DNA from 3 places in the Marinobacter sp. UBA2688 genome. Region 2 is predicted to be linked to each of the others. Evidence: predicted binding sites of a transcription regulator. Region 2 holds the regulator's gene; each other region holds the start of a gene.

Region 1 (9,714 bases), on a different contig from region 2:
AGTGTTGCCGGACAACATCACCACCGACCACCTGTCGCCGTCCAATGCCATCCTGATGGACAGCGCAGCCGGCGAATACCTGCATAAAATGGGCGTGCCTGAGGAAGACTTCAACTCCTACGCCACCCATCGGGGCGATCACCTGACGGCTCAGCGCGCCACCTTTGCCAACCCGAAACTGTTCAATGAAATGGTCCGGGACGAGAATGGCAAGGTGAAGCAGGGCTCCCTGGCGAGGGTTGAGCCGGAAGGTAAGGTCACCCGCATGTGGGAAGCCATCGAAACCTACATGGAGCGGAAGCAGCCACTGATCATCATCGCTGGCGCCGACTATGGTCAGGGTTCCTCCCGTGACTGGGCGGCCAAGGGCGTGGCCCTGGCGGGTGTGGAAGCCATCGTGGCTGAAGGCTTTGAACGTATTCACCGTACCAATCTCGTCGGCATGGGCGTTATGCCCCTGCAGTTCGAGGAAGGCACCACGCGGCAAACCCTGGGTATTGATGGTACTGAAACCTATGACGTAGAGGGCACAGCTGCACCGCGTGCGCAACTCACTCTGGTTATCCATCGCAACAATGGCAGCACCGAGCGTGTGCCCGTGATCTGTCGTCTGGATACAGCGGAAGAGGTGTCTATTTATAGTGCCGGTGGTGTGCTTCAGCGCTTTGCCGAGGACTTCCTGCAATCGGAGGGCGCCGCATGACCCACGCGCCCCAGATCAAAGTCCCCGCCACCTACATGCGTGGCGGCACCAGCAAGGGCGTGTTTTTTCGGTTGAAGGATCTGCCGGAAGCGGCACAAGTCCCGGGCAAAGCCCGGGATAACCTCCTGCTGCGTGTGATCGGCAGCCCGGACCCTTACCAGAAACAGATCGACGGCATGGGCGGTGCTACCTCCAGCACCAGCAAGACCGTGATCCTGGCCGAGCCGACACAACCGGACCACGACGTGGACTACCTCTTCGGTCAGGTGTCCATCGACAAGCCGTTCGTCGACTGGAGCGGGAACTGCGGCAACCTGACCGCCGCCGTTGGCGCATTTGCCATCAATGGTGGTTTCGTCGCTCAAGAGCGCATTCCGGAAAACGGTATTGCCACGGTTCGCATCTGGCAGGCCAACATCCAGAAAACCATCGTTGCCCGCATTCCCATCACCAATGGTGAAGTGCAGGAAACCGGTGATTTCGAACTGGACGGCGTGACCTTCCCGGCTGCCGAAGTCCAGGTGGAATTCATGGACCCCGCCGATGGCGAAGGCGCCATGTTCCCCACCGGCAACCTGGTGGACGACCTGGACGTACCCGGTGTTGGCACCCTCAAGGCCACCATGATCAATGCCGGCATTCCCACCATCTTCCTGAATGCAGAAGACATTGGCTACAAGGGCACGGAACTGCAGGACGATATCAACAGCAATCCCGAGGCCCTGGCGATGTTTGAAACCATCCGCGCCCACGGTGCTGTCAAAATGGGACTGATTCAGTCCGTAGAAGAGGCCGCCAGCCGCCAGCACACGCCCAAGGTGGCGTTTGTGGCAAAGCCTTCTGACTATGTGTCTTCCAGTGGCAAAGCCATTGGGGCAGGGGATGTGGATGTGCTGGTGCGGGCCCTTTCCATGGGTAAGCTCCACCACGCGATGATGGGAACAGCCGCCGTTGCTATTGCTACCGCAGCTGCCGTACCGGGAACTCTGGTTAACCTGGCCGCTGGCGGCGGTGACAGAACCTCCGTGACCTTCGGCCACCCATCAGGCACCTTGCAGGTTGGTGCGGAAGCCAGCCTGGTCAACGGCCAGTGGACAGCCACCAAAGCCATCATGAGCCGCAGCGCGCGAGTGCTTATGGAAGGTTGGGTGAGGGTGCCCTTGATCTAATTGTGACGCTGGTTGCGACAGGTTTCACGATTCCAGAATTCAGCGCTTGTAAGCTCTTTGAATAAAAGAGATAAACGCTGAAATTTCAACGGAATGTGAAAAATGTCGCAACCATTCGGTCCGTCTGGCCTTCCTCTTATTGTTTGTTCAATCGCCTTGGCATTGGTTGGATGTGGTGACGGTGGATCCTCCTCATCATCGAATTCTTCGCAAGCTGGGCAAGACAACGCTGGTCCCGGAGTGACGGCGAAATCCCTGCCTGAACTGGATGGCTATATTGAGCACGACTATTCCTTACGAGGCACGAACGAGAACCCACGGGTTTATCGTCGTAATCTTGAATCTCACTCGCTGGCTTATGTGCAGGCAGGAGATAAGGTGGGTGGGCAGGTATTTGCCGGGGGTGTCTTTACCGACAATCTGTTCGCTCCAGCCGCCGTAACCGCAAGCTCAACCAGCGTGTCGATTCACAGCCGCGTTGATGGAACAAGTGTCAAACTGTCGAATATTGGTGGCGGGCAGGAACCTTGTTCCGTTAAGGGTTTCGTGAACAGCGACCTGTCGACAGGACTTGTCAATCTGGCGATGTCCGGCGGTAATCTGACATGCGATCTCTCGGTTGATTCCGACGACACGCATTACTGGTGGACATTGGGAGCCAATACGCTCGAGGTCTGGGAAGCGGATGGGGTGTCATCCTACACGGATGTATTCTTCAACGGCGACGGCGATATCGATTTTGTGGTCGCCAATAACTATGCCGAAAGGACGATCATCCTGTATGGAGAGTCAGGCGCTGAGCTGAAGCGGGTGGCGGGAAGCACCTGGGTGCCGAGAGTCTACCCCATGGCAGAACCCGGCCCCACACGGGATGAGACGTTTGTGGGTGTGCTCAGTGACGGCGAGTTTTTGATGACCTCAGTTGCGATGCTGTTGGACTCCGGTCTTGCAGGCGCACAACCTGTGCTGTCGGGACTTTCTGAGTCTGCCAGGTTGGCGTCACTCTCTTTGATCGAGGACGACAAATACACAATCATCGCGGACCGTGGCGTGTTGCACAAGGTCGATGAAATCAATCGATCTGCCTCTTTGTTTGCTGATTTCTCAGATAAGTTTGCGGATGGTTGGGCGCTCGACGATGTTGTCGTTATGGGCGACAAAGCCATCGCTTTATGGACGACTTTTCAGGGTGCTGATCGCTCAGACCCTCTCGGTGAAGTCTATACCGTCGATCTGAGTTCGGGTGAGGTCGATTTGCTTCTGGCGGTGGAATCTACGTTTGTTGCTTCTCGAACGGAATCACTGCTTTTCGTCAATTTCCTGGATTTCTCAGGTCGTAACAGAACCCTGATTGTAGGCCGGCCCGGTGGCCCGGTTGTGCCTAACGCGGAAACCTACTATGCAACGTCGATGAACCTGACTCGTGGCGGAGACCGAGCAAAAGTGCTGGCGATGAGCTCTTCCATCGAGAGGGATGTGCTCAGCCCCGCGGGATTGCTCAACCCCGACATATGGGCCGTCAATGAAACCACCGGGAACATAACAAGCAAGGTAATGACGCTGCCTTACAATTGTTACTCTCTGGACTCTCTTTATGCGATTAACAGTCACCTCAGCGTCGTGTCTTTCTGTGAGGATGGTTTCGCGATAGAAGAGCTGGAGCTAGAGAGAGGGACATTGAGTTTCGTCACCTCGGATCTGCGGGCAATAAACTGAAGGGTAATGGTTGGAAAGCTGAAAGCCTCACCAGCACGAGCCTGGAGGCCCACGTTCCGGCTCCGCAAAACACCTGTCGAGCTTGCGGAGCCGAAGCGCTCTACTTACGCCTTGCGACTACGGCGACGCAGTCCAAAGCCCAGGGCGCCAAGCCCCAGCAGGGCCAGGGTGCTGGGCTCCGGAACCGGGTTGGTCGGAGTAATCGGGCTACCGGCGTCGAAATCGTTGTTGTCAGTATCGCTCAGGAAGCTGAACATGCCTGAGAACAGGCTGCCATCGAAATCGATAGCCATGGTTGTAAACAGGTCGTCGTAAAATACACCATCGAGGGAAAGCTTGTCGGAGTATTCAACGTTCACGGTTGTGCTATCCGTCAGATCGCCGGAATTGGACAGTCGAAAAGGCTTGCCTAGGGCTGAATCTGGTGAGCGGGAGTCGCTACCAACAATGTCAAAGATCGTGTTTCCCGGACGCCCGTTCAATACGATGCTGGTGACGTCTTGAACGGAATTGAAGGTAAACGGGGAGCTGTAGGTGTCTCCATTGATAGACAAGCTCCAGCCACTACCGATGGCTTCGCCGTAGGAAGAGCTGCCGACCGTACCGTCAAATGCCACGGTTTCACAGGCCGCGCTGGCAAAGCAAGTAGTGACTTCCATGCCGTCCATCAGCGAGCCGTCGGTTGAATACCCGGTCAGCATTTCGGTGTTGTAGAGGTCGCCGTCAGAGTTGACGACGTTTACGATGGGGGCTGCGTAAGCGTTCCCAGCCATTGCAGCGGCCAATCCCAGGCCAATCACTATTTTGTGGTCAAATCCTTTCATACTTCATTCTCCTTGCGTTTTTACAGATATCCATATTCACCCCGCGTTTCCTGCGGAGTGGTCTCCGGACTCCGTTTTTAGCAAGAAAAAAGCCAGCTTGGATATTTTTCGGTTAAAACAGCCGGTTGCCATTTTCTGAATGCTCTGGTCACCGGAGAGGCATTGAAAAGTGTATAAAAAGTCAACGCTTAAGATCTGGATGGCTGTATCCCGGCCGGGCCGATGTACTAACCTGTTTGGCATGACTGTTTTTCATTCTTAGTCTCTCACTGAGATCCAAAACCAATAAGGGATTCGCAATGAGCTCCAACGCTGATCAGAACAATCGCCCCGACTATGACGACGTCCTGCAGGCAATCGCCGACTACGCTCTCGGCTATCGGATAAAAAGCAAAGAGGCTTGGAATACCGCGAGAAACTGCCTGATAGATACCCTCGGTTGTGGCCTTCTGGCCCTGCGTTTCCCTGAATGCACCAAGCACCTTGGGCCGCTGGTTGACGGCACCGTTGTACCCCATGGCGCCCGTGTTCCGGGCACGCCTTACAGACTCGATCCGGTAAAGGCGGCCTGGGATATTGGCTGTATCGTGCGCTGGCTGGACTACAACGATACCTGGCTGGCGGCGGAGTGGGGCCACCCCTCGGATAACCTGGGGGGCATACTGGCCGTGGCGGATCATCTGTCCCAGAAGCGGGTGGCGGAGGGCAAGGCGCCCCTGACCATGCGGGATGTCCTGGAGGCTATGATCATGGCCCATGAAATCCAGGGGGTGCTTGCACTCGAAAACTCGTTTAACCGGGTGGGGCTGGATCACGTTGTGCTCGTCAAGGTGGCCTCAACCGCTGTTGTCGCAAAACTGATGGGTGCCAGTCGTGATCAAATGCTGTCGGCCTTGTCCCATGCCTGGGTGGACGGCCAGGCGCTGCGAACCTACCGTCATGCGCCGAACGCTGGCTCCCGAAAATCCTGGGCGGCGGGAGATGCAACGTCCCGTGCCGTGCGGCTGGCCGATATCGCAATGCGGGGAGAGATGGGCATCCCGGGGGTGCTCACGGCACCCCAATGGGGCTTCTACGACATTCTGTTCAGCAAAACCAATAAAGATCAGAAACTGAAACCTGAGGACAAGCGTCAGTTTACTTTACCCCAGGCTTTTGGCGCCTACGTGATGGAAAACATTCTGTTCAAGATATCCTTCCCGGCCGAGTTCCATGCTCAAACAGCGGCGGAAGCAGCGGTCATACTTCATCCCGAGGTAAAAGACCGCCTGGATGACATCGAACGAATCGTTATCACCACCCACGAATCTGCCATCCGTATCATCTCGAAACAGGGCACATTGGCAAACGCGGCCGACCGGGATCACTGCCTTCAATACATGGCTGCTGTACCGTTGATTTTTGGGGGGCTGACAGCGGAGCATTATGAAGACAGCTTCCATGAGGCCAATCCGATGATCGACGAACTCCGAGACAAGATGGACGTGGTTGAGGATGAGCGATACACGCGTGAGTATCTGGAAGCAGATAAGCGCTCAATTGCCAATGCGATTCAGGTGTTCTTCGCCGACGGCACCAGCACGGATAAGGTGGCAGTTGAGTATCCCATTGGCCATCGCCGTCGCCGAAAGGAGGGGATTCCCCTGCTTGAGGATAAGTTCCGCCATAACCTGGCGACCCGGTTTCCTGGTCAGCGCTGCGAGAAGGTCTTTAACCTGTGTAAAGATCAAGCGCTATTGGAGTCGACCCCCGCACACGAATTTGTTGATCTGTTTGTTATCTGAACTGATTGGAGCGCCTGCTCTCCGGGCATAGCGAGGGGTTGTCGAAAAACTTTACATTGAGAAAATGTGCGGGCTTCTAACTGACTGAAAATGAACCAGTTGAAGCCGTGGCACGTCTTATGCAGCAGTTACTCCCTATCGAAGACGATTCTGTCAGCTTATATGGAGTACTGATATGAACACACTACAAACAGTCGGCGCCATTGGGGTTCTCCTTGGCGCCTGCAACTGGGCCAGCGCTGCGCCCATTCTCAGTATTAGTAGCCAGGGCGCTACAGCGGCCGCCTCCGCGGAACAGGACTTCCTGGACGCTGCGCATTCCGGTTATCTCACCGAAACGTTCGATGATAATTCTTTTTACACCGTTGGAAGCCAGGCTGGCACCATCACGTCCTCAGTGGGTGTTGGGTCCTTTACCAGTGCGGTGCCAGGTTCAGGCGGGTTGTGCGATAGCGGTCCCTATAACTGCAATGGCGGTCTTGCCGTATTGAACGCCGGCGCCAGTCCCTTTAGCGGGCGCTATTCCGTATCCGGGGATAACTGGTTGGACAGTATGGATGCACGCCAGATGGTTATTTCTCCAGCGACTGGTTTTAACGCCATGGGTTTCTATATGACAGACCCCAACGATGCTGGCGGACGCCTCTCGATTGGCGGGTTCGATTTCAGCTTCAACGACATATTTGGGTCCGCTCTGGGCAACGGCAGAGTTTTCTATGTCAGCCTCTATGACGCAGCGGGTTTGGGGGATGTCAGTATTTTTTCCAACAACCCCGATGATGGGTACGGCATCGACAACATAACAGTCGCCAATGTCACAGAGCCGGGTACGCTGGCTTTGTTCGCGCTGGGACTGCTAGGGATTGGACTTTCGCTTTCGCGGAAGTCAAAGCGCAACCGCTGAGGATCAATGGCGGTGTGTCAGTATATTTTACGCAACCCAAATAATGCCAACGTAAGTGATTGTTTAATAGCGAATAAATAATTGGCACGACAACTGCATTGGTTTGGGTGGTTGATGAGAATCATAAGATGTAGACAAGGAGCAGTAAAATGAAAATGACTTCAAAGCTGATTGCAGCGGCGATGCTGGTGGGAACGTTCTCGGTAGCTCAGGCCGCTCCAATGGACGTTTTCGACCTGAAAACAGACGGTGGCGCGGACGTGTTTACCGATACCCTCGGTGAAGGCGCGTTCTACGACAACGGAGCCTCTTTTGCAAAACTGAACGATGTTGATGGTAACCAGGATTCAGCCGGTGCCTTCCTGCTGTTTGAATTTGCAGGTTTTGCGAACATCAACAACTTCGGTATCTATAACCTGAACGACACCAACGAAACACTTCAGGTGTTTTCAGGGTCAGAAGGCTCTGGCGGTCGCCAGGTAGAATTTGACCTGGACGCCGGAACGGCTTCCACTCACTTCGGAACAGCCAACATTGGCTCTACGTTCGGCTTCTATCTGCAGCGCGGCAACACCACGTTCTATTCAGATGCCAGCCTGAACGGCGGCGTTGACATGACACGGATCTTTGACGTGACTGGCAGCCAGAACAGCAGCTTCTTTGGCAGCTCACTGATTGTGGCCTTCGAAGACCTGATTGATGGTGACTTCGATTACAACGATCTCATCGTTGGTATTTCAGACGTGCAAGCGGTGCCCGAGCCAGGAACGCTCGCTTTGTTTGGTCTTGGCCTGCTGGGCCTCGGTATGACTCGCCGTCGCAAGTCAGCCTGAGCTAAGTAAGCCATCGAACACCCTGCCTTGATCTCCGGGGCGGGGTGTTTTGCGTTTCTGGCGTCGCGTCGGGTGCCGTCCTTCTACTGTCCCTGATTGCAGTATCATTAAAATGCAGTAAACTCTGTTCATTGTTAGATCTGCAGCATGGGATGCGCAGGCGCGTTTAAAGTGAACAGCAAAAGGAGTTGGCGTGGCCCACGTCAGATTGTTCAAGCACTACATTCATGTTCCCTTCGTCATTCTGGGCCTTATTGACTTAATTGTCCTGGCAGTTAGTTTCTGTATCGCCGCTTTTTTCCGCCATTTCGGCGATTCTTCTTTTTTCTTTGAAAGTATTCAGTTCCTACTACCTTCAGCGTTAGCCTTCGGTCTTGCAAATCTTTTGGTTATGGTTGCTCTTGGCGTTCATCAGTCACGCCTCGAAGAGGGTATGTCCGGGATGATGCTTCGCACCATTTTTTCACTCATCATTGGTGTGCCGGCATCAGCGTCTATTTATCTCTTGGCCGATCAATGGTTGTGGTATCTAGGCTTTACCGACTTGCTCACTTCAGCCTCTGTCCTTGGTTTCTTTTTTCTAGGGATTTATCGGTCAATATTCTTTGCATTTACCGGCAAGGACTCTTTCAAGCGCAAAGTGCTGGTTCTTGGGTCCGGGTTTCGTGCAAGGCAGTTGCTTGAAGACCTGACTACACCTTTCAATCGCAAAGGTTTCACGCTGTCGGGTTTCGTACCACTACCGGATGAGTCGTCGGAGATTGAAGAAAAGCACCTCATCAGGCTTCCCAATACACTTCACGACTATATACGGAAACACCCGGTCAGAGAGATAGTTGTGGCAGCGGATGACCGCCGCAAAGGATTGCCGATGGAGGATTTGCTTGAGTGCAAAATGGAAGGCGTAAAGATAGTTGACGCGGCGTCTTTCTATGAGCGGGAGTCACGTAAAGTTGCCTTGGAGATGGTTACCCATGGTTGGCTGGTGTTCTCTGACGGGTTTTCAGTCTCATCTGTATTTGGATTTGGAAAACGGTCTCTCGATATACTTGCCGCGACGATCTTGTTGTTGGCCGGTCTGCCTTTGATGGCGCTTACTGCTATTGCGATAAAAATTGAAGATGGGTTGGCAGCCCCGGTATTTTATAGTCAAGAACGTGTCGGTCTTAACGGCAGAGTTTTCAGGGTTCACAAATTTCGCTCCATGACCACGGATGCCGAAAAGAATGGGGCAGTATGGGCGAGTAAAAATGACACCCGAGTTACGCGGGTTGGCGACTTTATCCGAAAAGTGCGTATCGACGAATTACCTCAAATATTCAACGTGATCAACGGAACCATGGCATTTGTAGGGCCTCGTCCGGAGAGGCCCATATTTGTCGAGAAATTGTCCGAGAGGATACCGTTCTATAGTGAGCGTCACCGGGTCAAGCCTGGTCTGACAGGCTGGGCCCAGCTTTGTTTCGCTTATGCTGACAACGAAGAGGACACCAGGGAGAAGCTTCGTTACGATCTTTATTACATCAAAAACCAAAGCCTTTTGCTGGATTTGTTGATTATAATTCAGACAGTGGAGGTGGTATTGTTCAAAAAAGGATCAAGATAATTCCAGCCAGTTACGTCGACTGATAAACGGAATACAGCATGGATATCTCAAGAGGAATAAAAATGTCACGGATCACTACTTTGCCAGGACTTGCTCTGTGCATCTCGCTGATGGTTATCGCTTCCGGTTGTGCAGGCCCCACTGCTTCATCCCCCGAAAAAATACAGCAGGCTCT
Region 2 (9,714 bases):
ATAAGACTATCCGTCATCGGCGGCAGGTTGCGATGACGGCGCAGGTAGCGCAAAACCACGTCGATACTGATGTCCGGGCGCACCGTAATGGTGTCCGTGTTCATCAGGCCGCCGGCGGTATCTTCCGGGTAGGAGAGGACTTCTTCGACACGTTGGCGATCCTGCTCGTCCATGGTGTCCAGGACTTCCTGGATGACCGTGTCGGGCAACTGCTGCAGTAAGTCGGCCAGATCGTCCGACTCGAAATCCTCGATGATGTCAGCCAGTTCCTGAGCGTTCAGCTGGCTCAGGAAGTAACCTCGGATATCGTCATTCAGATACTGGAGGACTTCGCCTTCAAGCTGCTTGTCGACCAGGTTCCAGAGCAGGGCACGCTGGCGGGGTGGTGATGACTCCAGCAGGTGGGCGATGTCACTGGGGCTCAGGCCGCCATTCAGGATGCGGGCAACCTGTTTCAGGGCGCCACTGTCCAGCGCTTCGCTCAGGGAGCGAAGGCGTTGGCGCGCTTGGCTTTTCTCCAGAATATCGGTCATGGATCACCCACGGTCAGAAAACCCTCGTATTATAGCGGAGTTAGGCAACATAGGTGAGGAAGAGTTGTAGGTGAATGCCGTAGACGGGCAAGGATGTCCAGTGTGGAGGTGGTTATTCGCCTTCCCCGAAGTAGTCGTTGATCAGCGTAACCAGCGCATCGACAGCTTCGGACTCATCCGGACCGTCTACAATCAGCTCTACCTCTGATCCCTGGCTGGCGGCGAGCATCATGACTGGCATGATGCTTTTGGCGTCCACCTGTCGCCCTTTGCGGCTGATCTGAATGCTGCTGTCGAATTCAGATGCCTTGCCCACCAGTTTGGCTGCGGCCCGGGCATGGAGCCCAAGTTTGTTGATGATGGTAATGGGGCGGCGGATCATAGGCGGTTCAGCTTTCCCTGCTTTGCAGGTGGGGCAGTTCGGTGTGGCGAACCTGCACATTGCTGTATTTGCCCGAGAAATAGCGGCCGAGCTGGTCGCAGATATAAACCGAGCGATGCTGGCCACCGGTGCAGCCGATGGATATGGTCATATAGCTGCGGTTGCTGTCTGCGAACGAGGGTAGCCAGTTTTCCAGGAATTGGGTCAGGTCTTCGACCATCTTACGGCTCAACGGCTCCTTTTCCAGGAAATCGATAACCGGCTGGTCGGTGCCCACAAACTGCCGAAGGCTGGTGTCCCAATAGGGATTGGGCAGGCAGCGCACATCGAACACATAGTCCGAATCCAACGGCACGCCGTGCTTGAATCCGAATGACTGGAATAGCAGTGCCAGTTCCTGGTGGCGCCTGCCCGCGACTCGTTGCTTTACCATATCCCGGAGCTCGTACATGGACAGCCCCGTGGTGTCGATGTAGAGGTCTGCCAGCTTGGACAGCGGCTCCAGAAGCTTCTTTTCGTTACCGATGGCCTCCCTCAGGGAGGTCTTGTCATCACTCAGTGGATGCTTTCGGCGCGTGGCATGGAAGCGCTGCAGAAGAGACTGTTCATCGGCGTCGAGATAGATGATCTCGATGGTTACGCCAGTATCCTGAAGGCTGCGGTAGATATCCTCGAAGTTGCTCAATTCTCCGGAAAGGTTACGGGCATCGATGCTGACCGCCATCTTTCCCAGCCGGCTGGGAGAGTTCTGGTTGGTGGCTTCCTGTGTGAGGGGGAACAGGAGGCCAATGGGCAGGTTGTCAATGCAGTAAAAGCCCAGGTCTTCCAGAACATGTAACGCGGTACTTTTCCCGGAACCTGATCGGCCGCTGACGATGATCAGTTTCATAGCCCGTTCACCTTGGATGTGGAGTTGTTCAGCTTGTTTCGGCTGTCATCCGGCGATAGAGAGAGCCTGCATCAGTGCACTGACGCAGCTGGTCGCAGAATGCACGTTCGTTGAACTTCTCAGCAAGTTGGCTCAAAAGCTCAAGATGCTCGCTGGTGGCTTCCTTGGGGACAATCAAGGTGAAGACGAGGTCCACCGGCTGGTTGTCGATAGCATCGAACGCAACGCCTTCTTCCAGGGTCAGCAAAACGCCAACCACGTGATCCAGCCCTTCCAGTCTGCAGTGGGGGATCGCGATGCCCTGTCCGATACCCGTACTCCCCAGTCGCTCCCGTGCGACCAGATTAGTGAATATCTGGGTGTCGCTGAGCAAAGCGTCGTGTTGCTGGATCTGCTCGGCAATGGTTTCCATAACCCGCTTTTTGCTAGAGGCAGGCACCCGGCAAAGGGTTAGCTCCGGCGCGAGAATGTTCTCGATAGTCAGGGATGTGTCGGTCATGAATCGACTGCATTTCCGTAAAAAAAGGCTGCGGCACGTGTTGCATGGTTAGCCAGTGCCGCAGCTCGATTAACTGTCATGCCGGGGGCGTCGTCCTAGCGGGCGCCGTTCCCGTGCATCCGGTCTACGTTCTTTTCCTTGTGCTTTAGAATCTGCCTGTCCAGCTTGTCTACCAGTCCATCAATGGCAGCGTACATATCGCTGTTTTCGGCCTTTGCGTGAATCTCACCACCTATCACGTGAAGCGTAGCTTCCGCCATCTGGCGCACTTTTTCCACCTCAAGGGTAACCTGGCAATTGCTGATATGGTCGAAGTGCCGCTCAAGCTTTTCAAATTTGCCTGATACGTAATCTTTCAGTGCGGGAGTCAGTTCTACGTGATGGCCTGAAATATTGAGTTGCATAGGCTTCTCCTGTTTTCAGCTTGCCGGCACCCGTTAGGATACCGGCTGTGTGCCACAGCGTTATGCTGCAGGCGGTATACTTTCAGGAAAGGGCTCTCCCCGTGAGGCCGGGAACAGACGCTTCCTACACCAATCGCTTTCGCTCGTTGGACGGAGGAATGTGCATTGCCTCGCGATACTTGGCCACGGTTCGTCTAGCCACCTTGATACCCTGGTCTCCTAGCATGGCTGCAATTTTGCTATCGCTCAATGGCTTTTTCGGAGTTTCCGTTGCAATCAGCTTCTTGATCATCGCGCGGATTGCCGTGGATGAGCACTCTCCACCCTCGTCGGTACTGACATGGCTCGAGAAAAAATACTTAAGTTCAAATATGCCCCGCGGCGTGTGCATGTATTTCTGGGTGGTGACCCTTGAAATGGTCGACTCGTGCATTTCCACCGCCTGGGCAATATCCGAGAGAATCAATGGTTTCATGGCTTCCTCGCCATGATCCAGAAATCCCTGCTGGTGCTCGACAATGCGCGTGGCCACCTTAAGCAGGGTTTCGTTGCGGCTCTGCAGGCTCTTGATGAACCACTTTGCCTCCTGCAACTGGTCCCGCAGGTAGGTGTTGTCAGCACTGCTGTCCGCACGCTTTATAAGAGAAGCATAGCTTGCATTCACACGAATGCGCGGTGCAATTTCAGGATTCAGTTCCACGCGCCAGCGTTCATTGTGCTTGCGCACGATTACATCCGGGATGACGTAGTCTGGCTCGGCCTGATCCAGGGTGTCGCCGGGACGGGGGTTTAACCCGGTAATAAGTGCCAGAACGTCCCGTAGCTGCTCTTCTTTCAGGCGGCTGCGGCGTAACAGCTGGGCGTAATCACGGTTGCCCAGCAGGTTTATGTAGTGGGTAATCACCAGTCGCGCCTGAGCCAGCCAGGGTGTTTCCGGGGGCAGCTGATTCAGCTGGATCAGCAGACATTCCTGCAGATTACGGGCGAACACGCCGGGTGGATCGAAGTGCTGCAGGCGATGAAGAACGGCTTCCACTTCGTCCAGTTCCAGCGGGTCTTCGTCGGATTCGTCCACCATGCCTGAATGAATTTCTTCAAGCGGAGAGGTCAGGTAGCCGTGGTTATCAACCGCATCCATCAGGGCATGGGCGATGGCCTGATCCCGCTCGCTCATGGGCGTCAGGTTCAGTTGCCATTCCAGGTGGTCCTGGAGCGTTTCGGTGGGGGAGTTACGGGTTTCGAAGTCGTGGTCGTTTTCGTCGTCGTTACGGGCTGCTGACGCGGGGGCTGACTGGTAAATGTCATCCCAGGCGGTGTCGACGGGAAGATCATCGGGAATGGTGTCGGGACTGTCCGTTTCTGATGACCAGTCAGGTCCGTTTTCGGATTCGTCCCACTCAGTAGCGGTGTCTGAAGCGGTGTTGGATTCCTCGGTTGACGCCGTTTCAGACGACTCGTTGTCACTGTCCGTTGATTCCGGATTCTGGTTGTCGTCGTCTTCGGAGGTTTCCAGCATTGGGTTGGATTCCAATGCCTGCTGGATTTCCTGCTGGAGGTCCAGGGTGGAGAGCTGCAGAAGCCTGATAGCCTGTTGCAGCTGGGGCGTCATGGTCAGGCTTTGGCCCAGCTTTAACTGTAGTGAGGCTTTCATAACCATGGTTCAGGATCCGTCACTCGGTCTCTCTCTTCCGTCACTCAGGCTCTCTCTTTACGTCATCAGGGCGCTTTCTGGAGCCCAGGTTGCACAAAAACTCTTTGTATGCTGGCTACTTGCCGCACCAAGCAAGTTCTTTGCCGAGTGTACTACAGGCGAAACTCGTTGCCCAGATACACTTCCTTGACCTGCTGGTTGGCCAGTATATCGTCCGAATTACCAGAGGCAATGATGTGGCCGCCGCTGACAATGTAGGCATTCTCGCAGATGTCGAGGGTTTCCCGCACGTTGTGGTCGGTGATCAGTACGCCGATACCCTTGTCCCGCAAGTGTCGGATGATCTGCTTGATGTCGCTCACCGAGATCGGGTCGACTCCGGCGAAGGGTTCGTCCAGCAGGATGAACGCCGGCTCCATCGCCAGCGCCCGGGCAATTTCCACCCGTCGTCGCTCGCCGCCTGACAGGGCCATGCCGACGCTATCGCGGATGTGGGTAATGTGAAACTCTTCAAGCAGTTCCTCTAACTTGGCCTCCCGGTCAGCGCGTTTGAGTTCGCGGCGGGTTTCCAGGATCGCCAGTATGTTGTCGCGTACGGTAAGCTTGCGGAACACGGATGCTTCCTGGGGCAGGTACCCGATTCCCTTGCGGGCACGACCATGCATGGGCAGCGGCGTTATGTCCTGATTGTCGATGGTGATTCGACCGTTGTCGGCGGGAACCAGGCCAACAATCATGTAGAAACACGTCGTTTTGCCCGCGCCATTGGGGCCGAGTAAGCCGACGATCTCGCCACTGCGAATTTCCAGGGAAACGTCGATGACGACCTTCTTCTGTTTGTAGCTTTTTGCGAGGTTACTGGCCCTGAGAACTGCCATCGATGTCCTGTCCGTTAGGGTTGTTATCTGGATTGCTACCGGCGTTGCCGCGCGGCTGGATGACCATTTCGACGCGACCGCTGCCATCGCCCTGGTCAGCAGAGCCTTCTGCGGTCACCACGCGTTCGGCGCTGTCATAATGAATGACGTCGCCCCGGAACAGGTTGCCGCCCTGTTCGATCACAGCTTCGCGCTGAAAGGTAACCCGGTTGTCGGAGGCGGACCAGGTGATCGTTAGCGCACGGGCGTCGGTTTCGCCCTGGCCTTCCATGGCAGGCTGGCGGTAGCGTGCCGGGGTACCGGTGGCTTCAATGCGGCTGACGCCATTCACATCCCGGTGGAGTACAACTTTGTCCGCCATAAGGTTGGCATCGCCCTGGCTCATTTCAACCGAGCCGGTATAGGTTGCAATGCCCTGGCCTTCGTCGAGCCGCGCGTTGTCGGCATTGACCCTGATGGGTTGGTCAGACTCAAGATCAAAGGCCGCGGCGAACGGCATGCCCACGGTCATTGTCAGCGCCAGGACAATCGCTGAGACTGCCGGGCGCGATGCCACCGGTTGGTGCCTATTGCGGTGAGGGTTGGGCATGAATTTACTTGCCGGTCTCATAGCGTCCTTCCACGTCAGAGTCGAGTTCGAGGATTCGGTCATCAATCCATGCCTTCATGCCGGTTGCGCGGGTCAGGCTGAACGAGTCGGTCAGTTCCACCGGGGCGTCTGTGTAAACAGTACGCTCTGTGTTATCCAGTGTCAGCGTTGACGTGGTTAATGTCAGGGGGCGCCCACCTTGGGCTTGCTGGGACACCCGAACATCCCCCGTCAAGTGGACCAGGTCGTCAGCTTCCATGAATTGGCCTTTGTTGGCCTGGACTTGCCAGGGTGCGTTGCCGGGGTCGCCGTAGAGCGTCGCATTCGGCGATTCCATAATGGTTTCGTTGCGGGCCTCGAATTGCTCGATACGTGGGCTTTCGAAGTGTGCGGTAAGCCGCCCGGTCTCGTCGAAAGACAGATAGCGACCATTGACCACGAAACCGTCTGGTTCCGATTCGCCTCTCAGCGCGGCGGCATCCACCGGCTCTGATGACTCGTCACTTTGCCAGAGCAGGAAAAACAGTGCCACTATCGTGACAGCCAGCCCCAGGGTTCGTACCCAGGGCCGGGTAAAGAGGGCTTCAGCGGCCATTCAGTCCTGCTCCAGGTAGGGTTGCAGGCTTGCGTTGAGCTGCCCGCAGGCGCAGAGCAGCAGTTCGCAGGCTTCACGGACCGCGCCGCTACCCCCTGCGGCCGACGTGCAAAAATCCGCGTGCTGGCGCACCAGCCAGTAGCCGTTGGGTACTGTTATGCCCAGTCCGGCGTAACGGATTGCGGGCAGGTCCGGCAGGTCATCACCCATGTAGGCAATCTGGTGTGGCGCGATCTCCAGCCGTGCCGCCAGTTCCCGCAGGGCGATTTTCTTGTCCTCTCGGCCTTGCATCAGGTGTGGGATGCCGAGGTCATTCATGCGTTTCTCTGTCAGCGGCGAGCGCCGTCCGGTAATGACGGCAACGTTGATGCCAGCAGCCATAACCTGTTTGATGCCCAGGCCGTCGAGAATATTGAACCCTTTCATCTCATCGCCTGAAGCGCTGAACAGCAGCGTGCCGTCGGTCATGATGCCGTCCACATCCAGGGCCAGCAGGCGAATGGCAGCGGCTTTTTCAATCAGCTCCGCTGGCCATTGAGGGCGCAGAGTGTCAGCCATCAGATCACTCCCGCCCGCAACAGGTCGTGCATGTTGATAGCGCCGGTCAGTTTGCCGTCACGATTGATGACGGGCAGGGCGTTGATCTTCAGCTCTTCCATCATGTTCAGTGCCTCGGCGGCCAGTTGGTCATCGTGGATCACACGACCGTTGCGGGTCATGGCCTCGGCAATCGGCGTGTTGTGAATGTCCACGGAGCGGTCCAGGGTGCGGCGCAGGTCGCCGTCTGTAAATACACCGACCAGGTCGCCCTCGGCATTAATGACCGTCGTCATACCCAGCCCCTTGCGGGAAATCTCCAGCAATGCGCCGCTGAGGGTGGTGTCTTCCTGCACTCGGGGAATCTGGTCCCCAGTGTGCATAATATCGCTGACACGCAGCAGCAACCTGCGGCCCAGACTGCCACCGGGGTGTGAGAGCGCAAAGTCCTCGGTGCTGAACCCCCGGGCTTCAAGCAGTGCCACGGCCAGGGCATCGCCCATCACCAGAGTGGCCGTGGTGCTGGAGGTGGGGGCCAGGCCGAGAGGGCAGGCCTCCTGGGCGACGCTGATATCCAGGTTGGCAACGGCCTCCCGAGCCAGGATGGAGTTCTCGTTGCCCGTCATACTGATCAGCGGGGCTCCCATGCGTTTGATTAACGGCAAAATGGTCAGCACTTCGCTGGTGTTGCCGCTATTGGAGATGCCCAGCACTACATCCTGGCTGGTGATCATGCCCAGGTCACCGTGGCTGGCCTCGCCCGGGTGTACGAAGAACGAGGGCGTTCCGGTGCTGGCGAGGGTGGCAGCGATCTTGTTGCCGATATGGCCGGATTTGCCCATGCCGGTCACGACAACACGCCCCTTGCACGCCATGATGACTTCGCAGGCGCGGACGAAACGGTCATCAATCCGGTCGGTCAGGGCGTGAATGGCCTCACGCTCGATCTCGATGGCTCGGAGGGCGGATTCTTTGAAGGTCTGGCTGGTTTCGGTGTTCATCTGGCTTCCGGGTTCGAAATGTTGATGCTTTCGTCGTGGCAAAAGTATATCACTTCAACGGCTTTGGCTGCCCTTCATGACAAGACGTTCAGCAAAACTGATCATTGACATCAGTTCATTTTGTGAAGGATGGATTGAGGTTCACGGCAGGTTGACATAATGTAGCGCACTCATTAAAGGCTGGGAATGCGGGTTCACCGACACTCAGGCGGTTCTGGAAGCAGGTATGGACACATCCCCCTACATTGAATTGAGAGACGTGGTTTTCAGTCGCGGGAATCGTCGTATCTTTGATGGCGTCAGCCTGGACATTCCCCGCGGCAAGATTACCGCCATCATGGGGCCGAGTGGCACTGGCAAGACTACCTTGTTGCGGCTGATCGGCGGCCAGCTGAAACCAGATTCGGGCAGCATATTCGTAGCGGGGGAGAACGTTCCTCAGCTCAAGCGCAAGGCGCTTTACCGTCTGCGGGAAAAGATGGGGATGCTGTTCCAGAGTGGAGCGCTGTTCACGGATCTCAGTGTCTTTGAAAACGTGGCGTTCCCGCTCAGGGTTCATACCACCTTGCCGGAGGACATGATCCGCGACATCGTTCTAATGAAGCTCGAAGCTGTGGGGCTTCGCGGAGCCCGGGATCTGATGCCGGCAGAGCTGTCAGGTGGTATGACCCGGCGCGTGGCCCTGGCCCGCAGCATCGCGCTGGACCCTGAGCTGATCATGTACGACGAGCCCTTTACCGGCCAGGATCCGATTGCCATGGGTGTACTGGTGAAGCTGATCCGGGATCTCAACAGCTCCATGGGCCTGACCAGTGTGCTGGTATCCCATGATGTGCCGGAGTCCCTGAGTATCTGTCACTACGCCTGTATCGTTGCGGACGGTCGTATTATCGGCGACGGCACGCCCGAGGAATTGAGGACGCACCCATCGGAGCAGGTTCAGCAGTTCCTGCGTGGTCATCCGGATGGTCCGGTGCCGTTCCACTATCCGGCTGCCGATGCGGCTCAGGACTGGAGTGTTGCCGGGAGGGGAGATTGATGGACCGGCTGGCGGCTTTTGGCCGATTGGGGATGAACGTGATTGCATCGCTGGGCCGCTCCGGGCGTTTCCTTGTCGGTGCCCTGGCAGGTGTTCCGCGGCCCTCGGTTGGTTTTCCGCTGTTGCTGAAGCAACTTTACTCGGTCGGAGTTCTGTCCCTGGCCATCATTGTGGTGTCCGGCCTGTTTATCGGGATGGTTCTGGGGTTGCAGGGATACACCATTCTCAGTGACTACGGGTCTGAGGCCGCGATCGGTCAGATGATTGCCCTGACTCTGGTGCGGGAATTGGGCCCCGTGGTGACTGCGCTGTTGTTTGCCGGCCGTGCGGGTTCCGCACTGACGGCGGAAATCGGGTTGATGAAAGCCACCGAACAGCTTTCCAGCATGGAAATGATGGGTGTTGATCCGCTGCGTCGGGTGATTGCCCCGCGGTTGTGGGCGGGCTTTATCTCAGTGCCCGTGCTGGCTGCGGTGTTCTCGGTGGTTGGTATCTGGGGCGGCATGCTCGTGGGTGTGGAGTGGCTGGGCGTGTTTGAAGGCTCTTTCTGGGGCAACATGCAGTCTTCCGTAAGCTTCACCGCCGATGTTCTGAACGGTGTCGTCAAGAGCCTTGTGTTCGGGTTCGTCTGTACCTGGATTGCGGTCTATCAGGGTTACGACTGTGTGCCCACCTCAGCTGGTATCAGTGCCGCAACCACGAAAACCGTGGTGTATT
Region 3 (9,714 bases), on a different contig from region 2:
CTGATGCCACTGGCACCGCTGGACGCCCTGAAGGTCGATGAGTGGGACCAGATGGTGGACGTCAACATTAAAGGCGTGATGTATGGCATCGCGGCTGTGCTGCCGACCATGCGGGAACAACACAGCGGGCATGTGATCAACCTGTCGTCCGTTGCCGGACACAAACTGTTCCCCGGCGCCGCTGTGTACTGTGCCACGAAATACGCGGTGAAGGCGCTGTCTGAAGGCTTGCGCATGGAAGCCGGCGACGAGATCCGCAGCACCAATATCTCACCGGGCGCCATCGACACCGAGCTGACCAGCACCATCACTGACCCGAACGCCAAACAGGCAGCGGATGAACTCTACAAGGTGGCGATTGATTCCGATGCGGTGGCGCGGGCCATCGTCTATGCCATCGAACAGCCTGCGGACGTGGATATCAACGAAATTATCCTGCGGCCAACGGCTCAGGAGCTCTAAGGCTGTTGCTTGCTGAACGCTGTCGGCGTGCATCTGGTTGATGCCGCCGACAGGCGGGTGTGATACTGGTTGTTCCATTCCAGACGGACACACCAAACATGACCACTGTGCAGCAGGCCCTGGCCCGCATTATCGATACCTGCCAACCGGCCACACTGGTGGTTTGCGGCGAGATCGCTGGTGAGGTTGGGGATCACTGGTGCCGGCACCACAGCGAGTCGGCCATGACCACCCTGGATACCAGCGCCCCCAACGATGCCTTCCCTCTGCCCGAGACCCAGGACCTGGCCCTGGTGACCAACACGCTCGAACACCTGAACCACGACGAGGGCCAAGTACTGCTGGGCCAATTGCGCAACTACGGCACCCACCAGATTGCCGTTGTGGTGAAAGACTGCCCCGGTTGGTCGTTTACGGATTTCATCGGGCTGGGATTCCGCCGGCAGGCTGAGCTTGGTGACGAAGACAGCCCTCTCACGCTCTACACCTACAACATCGACAGCTACAACCACAAACGCGCCTGGAACAATCCCGACAACTGGGCCAATCCGGAAATGTGGGACAAGGCCTGGTGGTAGCTGCCACGCTTACAGCGAGGCCACCACATCCAGGTTGTGGCGACAGGCGCTCAGATAGGATGCCCCAAAAAGGTTGTAGTGATTGAGGGTGTGGTACAGGTTGTAGATGGCCCGCTTGGTGTTATAGACATCCGTTCTGGGGTAGCCCCGGTCATAGGCACGATAAAAAGCCGAGGAGAAGCCACCAAACAGCTCTGTCATGGCAATGTCCGCCTCCCGGTCACCGTAATAAACCGCCGGATCAATGAGCCATGGCCCGGCGCTGTCGAACAGGACATTCCCGGACCATAGGTCGCCGTGGAGCAGGCTTGGGTGTTCGCAATGCTCATTTAGAAACCGGGCGAGCTCCTCGCCCTGACGCTCAAGCACCGTTTCAAACTCTTTCCGGACATGGTCATTGCCGACCATGCCTACCTGCACACCCAGTCGATCTCTCAGGAAAAACGCACCCCAATCGTCCGTTAGGCGGTTCTTCTGGGGTGACATCCCAATCATGTTGTCGGCGTCGAATCCGTACTCGGGCTGACGTACCGCATGCATTTGCGCCAGGCCTTCGCCAAGCGCGGCCATGGCTTCCTCGCTCGCCGGGCCGGAGTGGATCTTCGGAATCACCAGTTCGTGGGCTGAGACAGCTTTCACCTCCGGCACACGCAATCCGCTGACACCGGCCGCCCTGAGAGTGCCTGCCAAAACCTCAAGACCTCGCGCTTCGCACAACAGCGCATCGGGAAAGGACGAGGGATTCTGTTTCACGAAATCGGTCATACCACCAGTATAACCATGATCGGAAATCGCCTCGCAAACATCCTTGGCTTTGTCACAGGCTTCATGGATCATGGAGCTGCAAGGCCATCCCACACAGGAATAGCCCGATGACAGGTTTTAGCAAGCGCACGGCAAACGAACAGTTGAATCAAGAGGCGGACAAGGTTCACCGCAGAGATGTGGGCGCCCTGCTCGACCGCCAGCAGGCCATCGAGGACAAAGTCAGGAACAGTGGCAAACTGAGCCGGTTCAGCACTGACATCCGGCTGATGTTTTCCATGCTCAGGGACTACTGGCAGGGCAACTATCGCGAAGTACCCTGGAAAAGCATTGCGGCGATCGCCGGTGCCCTTGTTTACGTACTCAATCCCCTGGATTTGATTCCGGACCTGCTGCTGGGATTCGGCCTGCTGGACGACGCCGGTGTGGTGGCCGCATGCCTGGCCCTGGTGGAATCCGACCTGCTTCGTTACGCAGCGTGGAAAGATCTTAAAATAGAAACACAAACGCTTACGGATAGCGATTGATTCAATAGTGGACTACCGTTAATCTTCGAAAGCCCTCTGAATCACAAAACCCTTTGGAGCTAATGTGGATTTTGCCACCCTGATCGGCCTTGTTGGGGCCATCCTGCTTATAGCCTCAGCCGTCATTCTTGGCGTGTCGCCGGATGTTTTTATCAATCCCCCCTCCATACTGATCGTGGTCGGTGGCACCATGCTGGTTGTGCTGGCGAAATTCAGCTTCAACCAGTTTTTCAGCGCCTTCAAAGTGGCCGCTCGAGCGTTCAAATTCCGCTTGCCGGACACCCGTGAAAGCATTGATGAACTGATTGAAGTAGCCAATGTTGCCCGCAAGCAAGGCATGCTCGGCCTGGAAGAGCGCGAAGTTGGCTCGCCGTTTCTCGGCCAGGGAATACAGATGCTGGTCGATGGCCAGGATGCTGAAACCATCAAACACCTGCTGTCCAAGGAGCGCCTACTGACGCTGGATCACAACCGGTCTGGCGCAAAAGTCTTTACGGCAATGGCCGATGTGGCCCCTGCCATGGGGATGATCGGAACCCTGATCGGGCTGGTGCAGATGCTGTCCAACATGGAAGACCCGAAATCCATCGGTCCTGCCATGGCGGTTGCCCTGCTAACCACACTCTACGGCGCAATGATTGCCACCATGATCGCCACCCCCATCGCGGACAAACTCTCGCTGCGAATGACTGAGGAAGCGCGTCTGCAATCGCTCTATATTGATGCGCTGGTTGCTATCAAGGAAGGCACCAATCCGCGGATTATCGAACAGATGCTGTCGAGTTACCTGACCCCGAAAGAACGTGAGAAAAACTCAGAAGCCGAGACCGCAGGCGTTTAGCCATGGACGAATTACCAGAAGAGGAAAAAGCGGGCATTCCCGCCTGGGTAGTGACATTCGCGGACCTGATGTCGCTGCTGATGTGCTTTTTCGTCCTGCTGTTGTCGTTCTCCGAGATCGACGCACAGAAGTTCAAACAGATCGCTGGTGAACTGTCGAAAGCGTTTGGTGTGCAGCGCGAGGTGCCCGTCCTTGAGGTACCCATGGGCACCAGCCCGATTTTCGATCAGTTTTCTCCGGCACCGCCCGAGCCCACCGTCGTCAACGAAGTCAAACAGACAACCACCGACGAGCAGCCCGAACTGGAAACCCTGAAAAGCCCTACGGATGTGGCTGTGGAATCCGCCATCCAGGAAGAGCTCGAGAAGACCCTGGAACAGGTTCGCTCGGTTCTTGAGACAGCCATCGAAGACGGCCGGGTCAACCTCATCCAGGACAATCATAGAATCATTGTTCGCGTTGAGGAGAAGGGGGCGTTTCCCTCCGGTTCGGCGGACCTGACCTGGGAGTTTGAAGGTCTGTTGCTGGAAATGGCCGACATACTGGTGCAGATCCCCGGCAAGCTGACCATCGAAGGCCATACCGACGATGTTCCCATCCGTACGCAGCGGTTCTACAGCAACTGGGATCTATCCGCCGCCCGGGCGGCAGCGGTTGCCAATGCGCTCCTCGCCGAGGGTAATCTGAAGCCTGCCCGGCTGGCGGTCACCGGTCTCGCTTATACCGAGCCACGAGTACCAAACACCTCTTCGGAGAACCGCGCCAAAAATCGCCGGGTGGAAATCATTATCGATCTGTCCGGACCGATCGAGGAACAGGAGATGCGGTTAAGGGAACTCATGAACCCCGAAGCCGATGTGTCTGCTGCACCGGATTCCCGCAGTTCCGACGACTCCGACCAGGACGAATTACTGTGGTAGACGGCCATATTGGTGCACTCGGCCCATTAATGCACCATTAAAGAGCGCAAACACCCCGTCTTCAACTCAACCCCGCCCAATTTCAGAGCGGAAAATCACCTAATCGACTACCCGCTCTGAATTTGCCTCAAAATGGAACACTCCTTGCTTGGTGTGCACGCTATCAATGCACAACCCGCCCGTGACAGGTGGATAAAACCAAAAAATCAGGAGCAACCAACCCGTGGACATCACGAGTGCAGTACATACCCTGACCGAAAGCGCCAACACACTGTTCATTCTGATCGGTGCCATCATGGTACTGGCCATGCATGCTGGCTTCGCCTTCCTGGAAGTCGGCACCGTGCGTCACAAGAACCAGGTGAATGCCCTGGTAAAAATCATGACCGACTTCGGCATCTCCGCCGTGGCCTATTTTTTCATTGGCTACTACATCGCCTACGGCAGCCACTTTATGGCCGGCGCTTCAGAGCTGACGGCCGCAAATGGCTATGACCTGGTCAAGTTCTTCTTCCTGATGACCTTTGCCGCCGCCATTCCCGCCATCGTCTCCGGCGGTATCGCCGAGCGTGCGAAGTTCTACCCCATGCTTATCGCCTCCGGGCTGATCGTGGCATTTGTATATCCCTTCTTCGAGGGCATGATCTGGAACGGCAACTACGGCTTCCAGGCCTGGCTGGAGAACCAGTTTGGTGCAGCCTTCCACGACTTTGCCGGCTCGGTCGTGGTGCACGCCGTGGGCGGCTGGATCGCCCTGGCCGCCGTGCTCCTGCTGGGCGCACGTAAAGGCCGTTACCGTAATGGCCGCGTGGTGGCGTTTGCCCCCTCCAACATTCCATTCCTGGCGCTGGGCGCCTGGATTCTCACCGTCGGCTGGTTCGGCTTTAACGTGATGTCCGCCCAGACCCTGGATGGCATCAGCGGCCTGGTGGCGGTGAACAGTCTCATGGCCATGGTGGGTGGCGTTCTGGTGGCCATGCTGGTCGGCCGCAAGGACCCGGGCTTCATCCACAACGGACCGCTCGCCGGCCTGGTGGCGGTGTGCGCCGGTTCGGACCTGATGCACCCGGTCGGTGCGCTGATTACCGGTGGCATCGCCGGCGCCATCTTCGTGTACATGTTTGAGTGGGCCCAGGACAAGATTGAGCGCCTGGACGATGTATTGGGTGTATGGCCCCTGCACGGTGTGTGCGGTGTATGGGGTGCCATTGCCGCCGGCATCTTTGGCCAGGAAGCGTTCGGGGGCCTGGGCGGGGTCAGCCTGATGTCGCAGATCATCGGTTCGGTTGCCGGTGTTGTGGTGGCCTTTGTCGGCGGCCTGATCGTCTACGGCATTGTTAACGCCATCTCCGGCCTGCGTCTCACAGAAGAAGAGGAATTCAACGGTGCGGATGTCAGTATTCACCGCATTGGCGCTACGTCCCTGGAATAACCCTTGCCCGCCAGCCGCCTTTCCCGGCGGCTGGCAATGCTTTTTATTGACACTTCCCTCCGTCTGGCCTTTGCTTAAATAACCCGTTCCGGTGATAAACCCACGGTTTGCCGCCAGAGTGGCCTGCCTTTTGCTGTTCCTTTACATCATGGGAATGGCTGAATACCGACCGCCCACATCCGGTGGACGGCGTGTTCAGGAGAGGGTCATGGTTATGTTGATACAAACCCCGCCTGAGGGTATCTACGACGAACTGTTCGACCAGAATAATCGGGTACGACCCAGCTGCAGGATGCTGGAGGACTGGCTGATCCGATCCGACGAAGCCCTGTTAGCCGAGAAGCGCCGCGAGGCAGACGTGCTGTTCCAACGCCTGGGCATCACCTTTAATGTCTATGGCGAAGACCAGGGGGCCGAACGGCTTATCCCGTTTGATCTGATCCCACGAGTAATCTCCGCCAGCGACTGGCAACGTCTGCAGGCTGGTTTGCGCCAGCGGGTGCAGGCGTTGAACCGCTTCCTGTTCGATATCTATCACGAGTTCGAGATTATTCGCGCCGGTGTCATCAGTGCTGAACAGGTATTCGCCAACCCCCAGTACCAGCCCGGCATGCAAAACCTCAAGCTGCCACGTAATCTGTATTCCCACATAGCCGGCATCGATTTGATCCGCCACAACGACGGCGATTTCTACGTGCTGGAAGACAATCTCCGCTGCCCCAGCGGTGTCTCCTACATGCTGGAAAACCGGCGCATGATGATGCGTCTGTTTCCAGAACTGTTTGCCAAGGCCCCGGTAGCACCGGTTGAACATTACCCGGCCCTGTTGGGCGAAACACTGCGCGCAGCGTCGCTAAATCCCAACCCCACCGTAGTCGTGCTAACCCCCGGCCGTTTCAACAGTGCCTATTTTGAACACGCCTTCCTGGCCCGGCAGATGGGTATCGAACTGGTGGAAGGGGCGGACCTGTTTGTACGTCGCAATAAGGTCTACATGAAGACCACCGTCGGCCCCCAGCAGGTGGACGTGATTTACCGGCGGGTCGACGACGACTTCCTCGATCCGCTGGCTGGCAACCCGGATTCCATGCTGGGTGTCCCCGGGCTCTATGCAGCCTACCGCACCGGCAATGTGGTGCTTGCCAACGCCATGGGCACCGGCGTCGCCGACGACAAGGCCATTTACCCCTTCGTACCCGAGATGATCCGTTTCTACCTGGGTGAAGAACCGATCCTGAAAAATGTCCCCACCTGGCAGGGCCGCAAGCCAAAAGATCTCAAGTACATCCTCGACAACCTGCCAGACCTGGTGGTCAAGGAAACCCAGGGCGCTGGTGGCTACGGCATGCTGATCGGCCCCAAGGCCAGCAAAAAAGAGCTGAGCCATTTCCGCTCACTGTTGCGGGCCAGGCCAGACAACTACATTGCCCAGCCCACGCTGAGCCTGTCTACCTGCCCGACGTTTGTAAACGAAGGCGTAGCGCCCCGACACCTCGACCTGCGGCCTTTTGTGCTTTCGGGTAAGAAAGTGCAGATGGTACCTGGTGGATTGACCAGGGTGGCCCTGAAAGAAGGGTCGCTGGTGGTGAATTCGTCCCAGGGCGGTGGCACCAAGGACACCTGGGTACTGGAGGGCGAGGAATGCTGAGCCGAGCTGCATCAAGTCTGTTCTGGATGGCCCGCTATCTTGAGCGGGCGGAAACCCAGGCCCGTCTGCTGGACGTCAGCCTCACCATGGCGTTGATCGACGTTCCCGAAGACCGCGAGGAACAGCTATCCGTGCCATTGCTGGTGACCGGTAGCCGCGAAACCTTTCACGAGCTCTACCCGGAAATCACCCCCCAGAACCTGATTGATTTCCTTCTTCTGGACGACCGCCACCCTGCCAGTGTGTTCAGTGTGATCCGCAGCGCCCGGGATAACGCCCTGCACGTGCGAGGCAATCTCTCCGCAGATGTCTGGGAGAGCATTAACCTGGCCTGGATGGAGCTGAATGAACTACGCCATAAAGGGGTGACCGAATCCAACGCCAGCCGGGTGTTTGACTGGACCCGCGAACGCTCAAACGTGTTCCGTGGTGCGGCCTATGGCACCCTGCTGCGCAATGACGCCTTCCATTTCCTGCTCCTGGGTACGTTTATCGAGCGTGCAGACGCCACCGCCCGCGTGCTGAACATCCGCCACCACATGGCCACCAAATCCCTGGAAGGGCACCCCACCCAGTCGTTCTTCGAATGGACGGCGCTGCTGCACTCGTTGGCCGCCTTTGAGGCCTACCAGAACACCTACGGCCACAATATCGAACCGATGAATGTGGCCGAACTGTTGATTCTCAAACCGGATGTTCCCCGTTCGCTCCACGCCTGCCTGGAGGAAATCGCGGATCTTCTGGAGCAGATCGAAAGCGGCGAGGCCCGCCGGGCCCGGCGCCTGGCCACAAGCCTGTATGCCAACATCCGCTACGGCGACCGCGAGTACATTGCCGAGCGCGGCCTGAATGAGTATCTGACCGACTTCCTGCAACGCATCCAACGCATCGCCGGCCAGATCCAGAAAGACTACATGGGGTGGAAACAATGAAGCTGAATATCCGCCATGACACCACCTATAGCTACGACGAACCCATGCACAAAGGCATCCAGTATCTACGCCTGACACCCCGTAACACACCCCAGCAGAAGATACTGGAGTGGCACCTGAGTGCCCCTGGCGAAACCAGCCAGATGACAGACGGCTTCGGCAATATTGTTACCGTCATGACCATGGACAAAGCGACCAGGGAGATCACCCTGACGGCGGAGGGCGTGGTTGATCTCACGGGCAAACCATTAACCAAGGACGACTCACCGTTTCCGCCCGAGGTGTTCCTGCGCCACACTCCGTTAACCGACGCCGACAAAGCCATCAAAGCCTTCGCCAGCCAGTTCTCCGCCAACAAGCGCAGCCTGGTGCGCATGATGAATCGTATCCTCGAGCACATCGAATTCACGCCCGGCGTCACCACGGTGACCCACACAGCCGCCGAGGCCTTCCAGCAGAAGGCGGGGGTGTGCCAGGACCATACCCATGTATTCATCTCCTGCTGCCGCCACATTGGGGTGCCGGTGCGGTATGTCAGCGGTTACATCCACACGTTCAGCGATGACCACCTGGCCACCCACGCCTGGGCCGAGGCCTGGCTGGGCCACAACTGGCATACCTTTGATGTGGTGAACCTGCTCAATGTTGCTGAAAGCCATATCAAGCTGGCAACCGGACTGGATTACCGGGATGCAGCACCCGTGCGGGGCATTCGCAGCGGCGGCGGCATGGAGCACCTGCAGACCCGTGCCTGGGTCACCATGGCCGGGGAAAGCCAGTAACAAAAAGCTGTGCAAATTCCACACGCCGCCCCATGCTTTCTGCGCAGAAACGGGTAAACTGAGCGCATTCAGTACGACCCGAGGGTAGCCCCATGACCTATTGTGTGGCGATGCGCCTGGCCGACGGCCTGGTTTTCGCATCCGACTCCCGCACCAACGCGGGCTTTGACCAGATTTCGACCTTCCGCAAAATGCATGTCTTCGAACAGCCGGGGGAACGGGAACTGGTGATTCTATCGGCGGGCAACCTGGCCACCAGCCAGAGCGTGATCAGCCTGCTGGAAAACCGCGCCGGCTCCGAAGACCCCAATGTGTTCTCCACCGCCTCCATGTTCGAGACGGCAGAGGTTGTCGGCAGAACCATCCGCGAGGTTATTCACCGCGACAACCCCGAGGGCAAAGTGAACCATGTGGACTTCAGCTGTTCACTGATACTGGGCGGCCAGATCCGGGGCGAACAGGTACGCCTGTTCAACATCTACCCCGAAGGCAACTTCATTGAAGCCACTGAAGAAACGCCTTATTTCCAGATTGGCGAGTCGAAATACGGCAAGCCCATCCTCGACCGCGTCGTGAACTACAATTCCTCACTGGACCGGGCCTACCAGTGCGCCCTGATTTCCTTCGACTCCACCATGAAGAGCAACCTGTCGGTGGGGATGCCGCTGGATGTGGCCATATACCGCAACAACGAACTGAAGCCCTGCTTCGTCGACCGGGTGGACGAACACAACGACTACTTCCACCAACTCCGCCAACAGTGGCACCGGGGCATCCAGGAACTGATCAGCGGTCTGCAGCCGCCGGCGATCCGCTAGCTCAGTTGC

What was found. Region 2 encodes sigma-54, which starts transcription at its own class of promoters, with help from an activator protein. Its sites were predicted from a motif close to ANTGGCATNNANNTTGCTNT; they were not measured.
Region 1: the regulator sigma-54 is predicted to act here: its motif matches at 4,490-4,509, upstream of B3M52_RS10475 (PEP-CTERM sorting domain-containing protein).
Region 3: the regulator sigma-54 is predicted to act here: its motif matches at 4,225-4,244, upstream of B3M52_RS17515 (ammonium transporter).

What each region holds. Positions count from the first base shown of each region.
Region 1 is NZ_DELU01000022.1:68,674-78,387, reverse strand. It holds gene acnD (Fe/S-dependent 2-methylisocitrate dehydratase AcnD) at 1-703, shown strand, start outside; gene prpF (2-methylaconitate cis-trans isomerase PrpF) at 700-1,872, shown strand; gene B3M52_RS10480 (hypothetical protein) at 1,975-3,588, shown strand; gene B3M52_RS10475 (PEP-CTERM sorting domain-containing protein) at 3,693-4,412, opposite strand; gene prpD (2-methylcitrate dehydratase) at 4,712-6,196, shown strand; gene B3M52_RS10465 (PEP-CTERM sorting domain-containing protein) at 6,372-7,100, shown strand; gene B3M52_RS10460 (PEP-CTERM sorting domain-containing protein) at 7,250-7,933, shown strand; gene B3M52_RS10455 (TIGR03013 family XrtA/PEP-CTERM system glycosyltransferase) at 8,127-9,539, shown strand; gene B3M52_RS10450 (XrtA/PEP-CTERM system exopolysaccharide export protein) at 9,602-9,714, shown strand, end outside.
Region 2 is NZ_DELU01000007.1:106,331-116,044, reverse strand. It holds gene mgtE (magnesium transporter) at 1-533, opposite strand, end outside; gene B3M52_RS01915 (HPr family phosphocarrier protein) at 646-915, opposite strand; gene rapZ (RNase adapter RapZ) at 923-1,804, opposite strand; gene ptsN (PTS IIA-like nitrogen regulatory protein PtsN) at 1,833-2,303, opposite strand; gene hpf (ribosome hibernation promoting factor) at 2,399-2,707, opposite strand; gene B3M52_RS01895 (RNA polymerase factor sigma-54) at 2,832-4,358, opposite strand; gene lptB (LPS export ABC transporter ATP-binding protein) at 4,511-5,236, opposite strand; gene lptA (lipopolysaccharide transport periplasmic protein LptA) at 5,214-5,747, opposite strand; gene lptC (LPS export ABC transporter periplasmic protein LptC) at 5,830-6,420, opposite strand; gene B3M52_RS01875 (KdsC family phosphatase) at 6,421-6,978, opposite strand; gene B3M52_RS01870 (KpsF/GutQ family sugar-phosphate isomerase) at 6,978-7,958, opposite strand; gene B3M52_RS01865 (ATP-binding cassette domain-containing protein) at 8,185-8,997, shown strand; gene mlaE (lipid asymmetry maintenance ABC transporter permease subunit MlaE) at 8,997-9,714, shown strand, end outside.
Region 3 is NZ_DELU01000026.1:447,815-457,528, forward strand. It holds gene B3M52_RS17485 (SDR family oxidoreductase) at 1-462, shown strand, start outside; gene B3M52_RS17490 (DUF6231 family protein) at 561-1,040, shown strand; gene B3M52_RS17495 (fructosamine kinase family protein) at 1,050-1,877, opposite strand; gene B3M52_RS17500 (YkvA family protein) at 1,913-2,332, shown strand; gene pomA (flagellar motor protein PomA) at 2,397-3,173, shown strand; gene B3M52_RS17510 (MotB family protein) at 3,176-4,093, shown strand; gene B3M52_RS17515 (ammonium transporter) at 4,317-5,525, shown strand; gene B3M52_RS17520 (circularly permuted type 2 ATP-grasp protein) at 5,740-7,173, shown strand; gene B3M52_RS17525 (alpha-E domain-containing protein) at 7,167-8,105, shown strand; gene B3M52_RS17530 (transglutaminase family protein) at 8,102-8,887, shown strand; gene B3M52_RS17535 (proteasome-type protease) at 8,980-9,705, shown strand; gene B3M52_RS17540 (lipocalin-like domain-containing protein) at 9,707-9,714, opposite strand, start outside.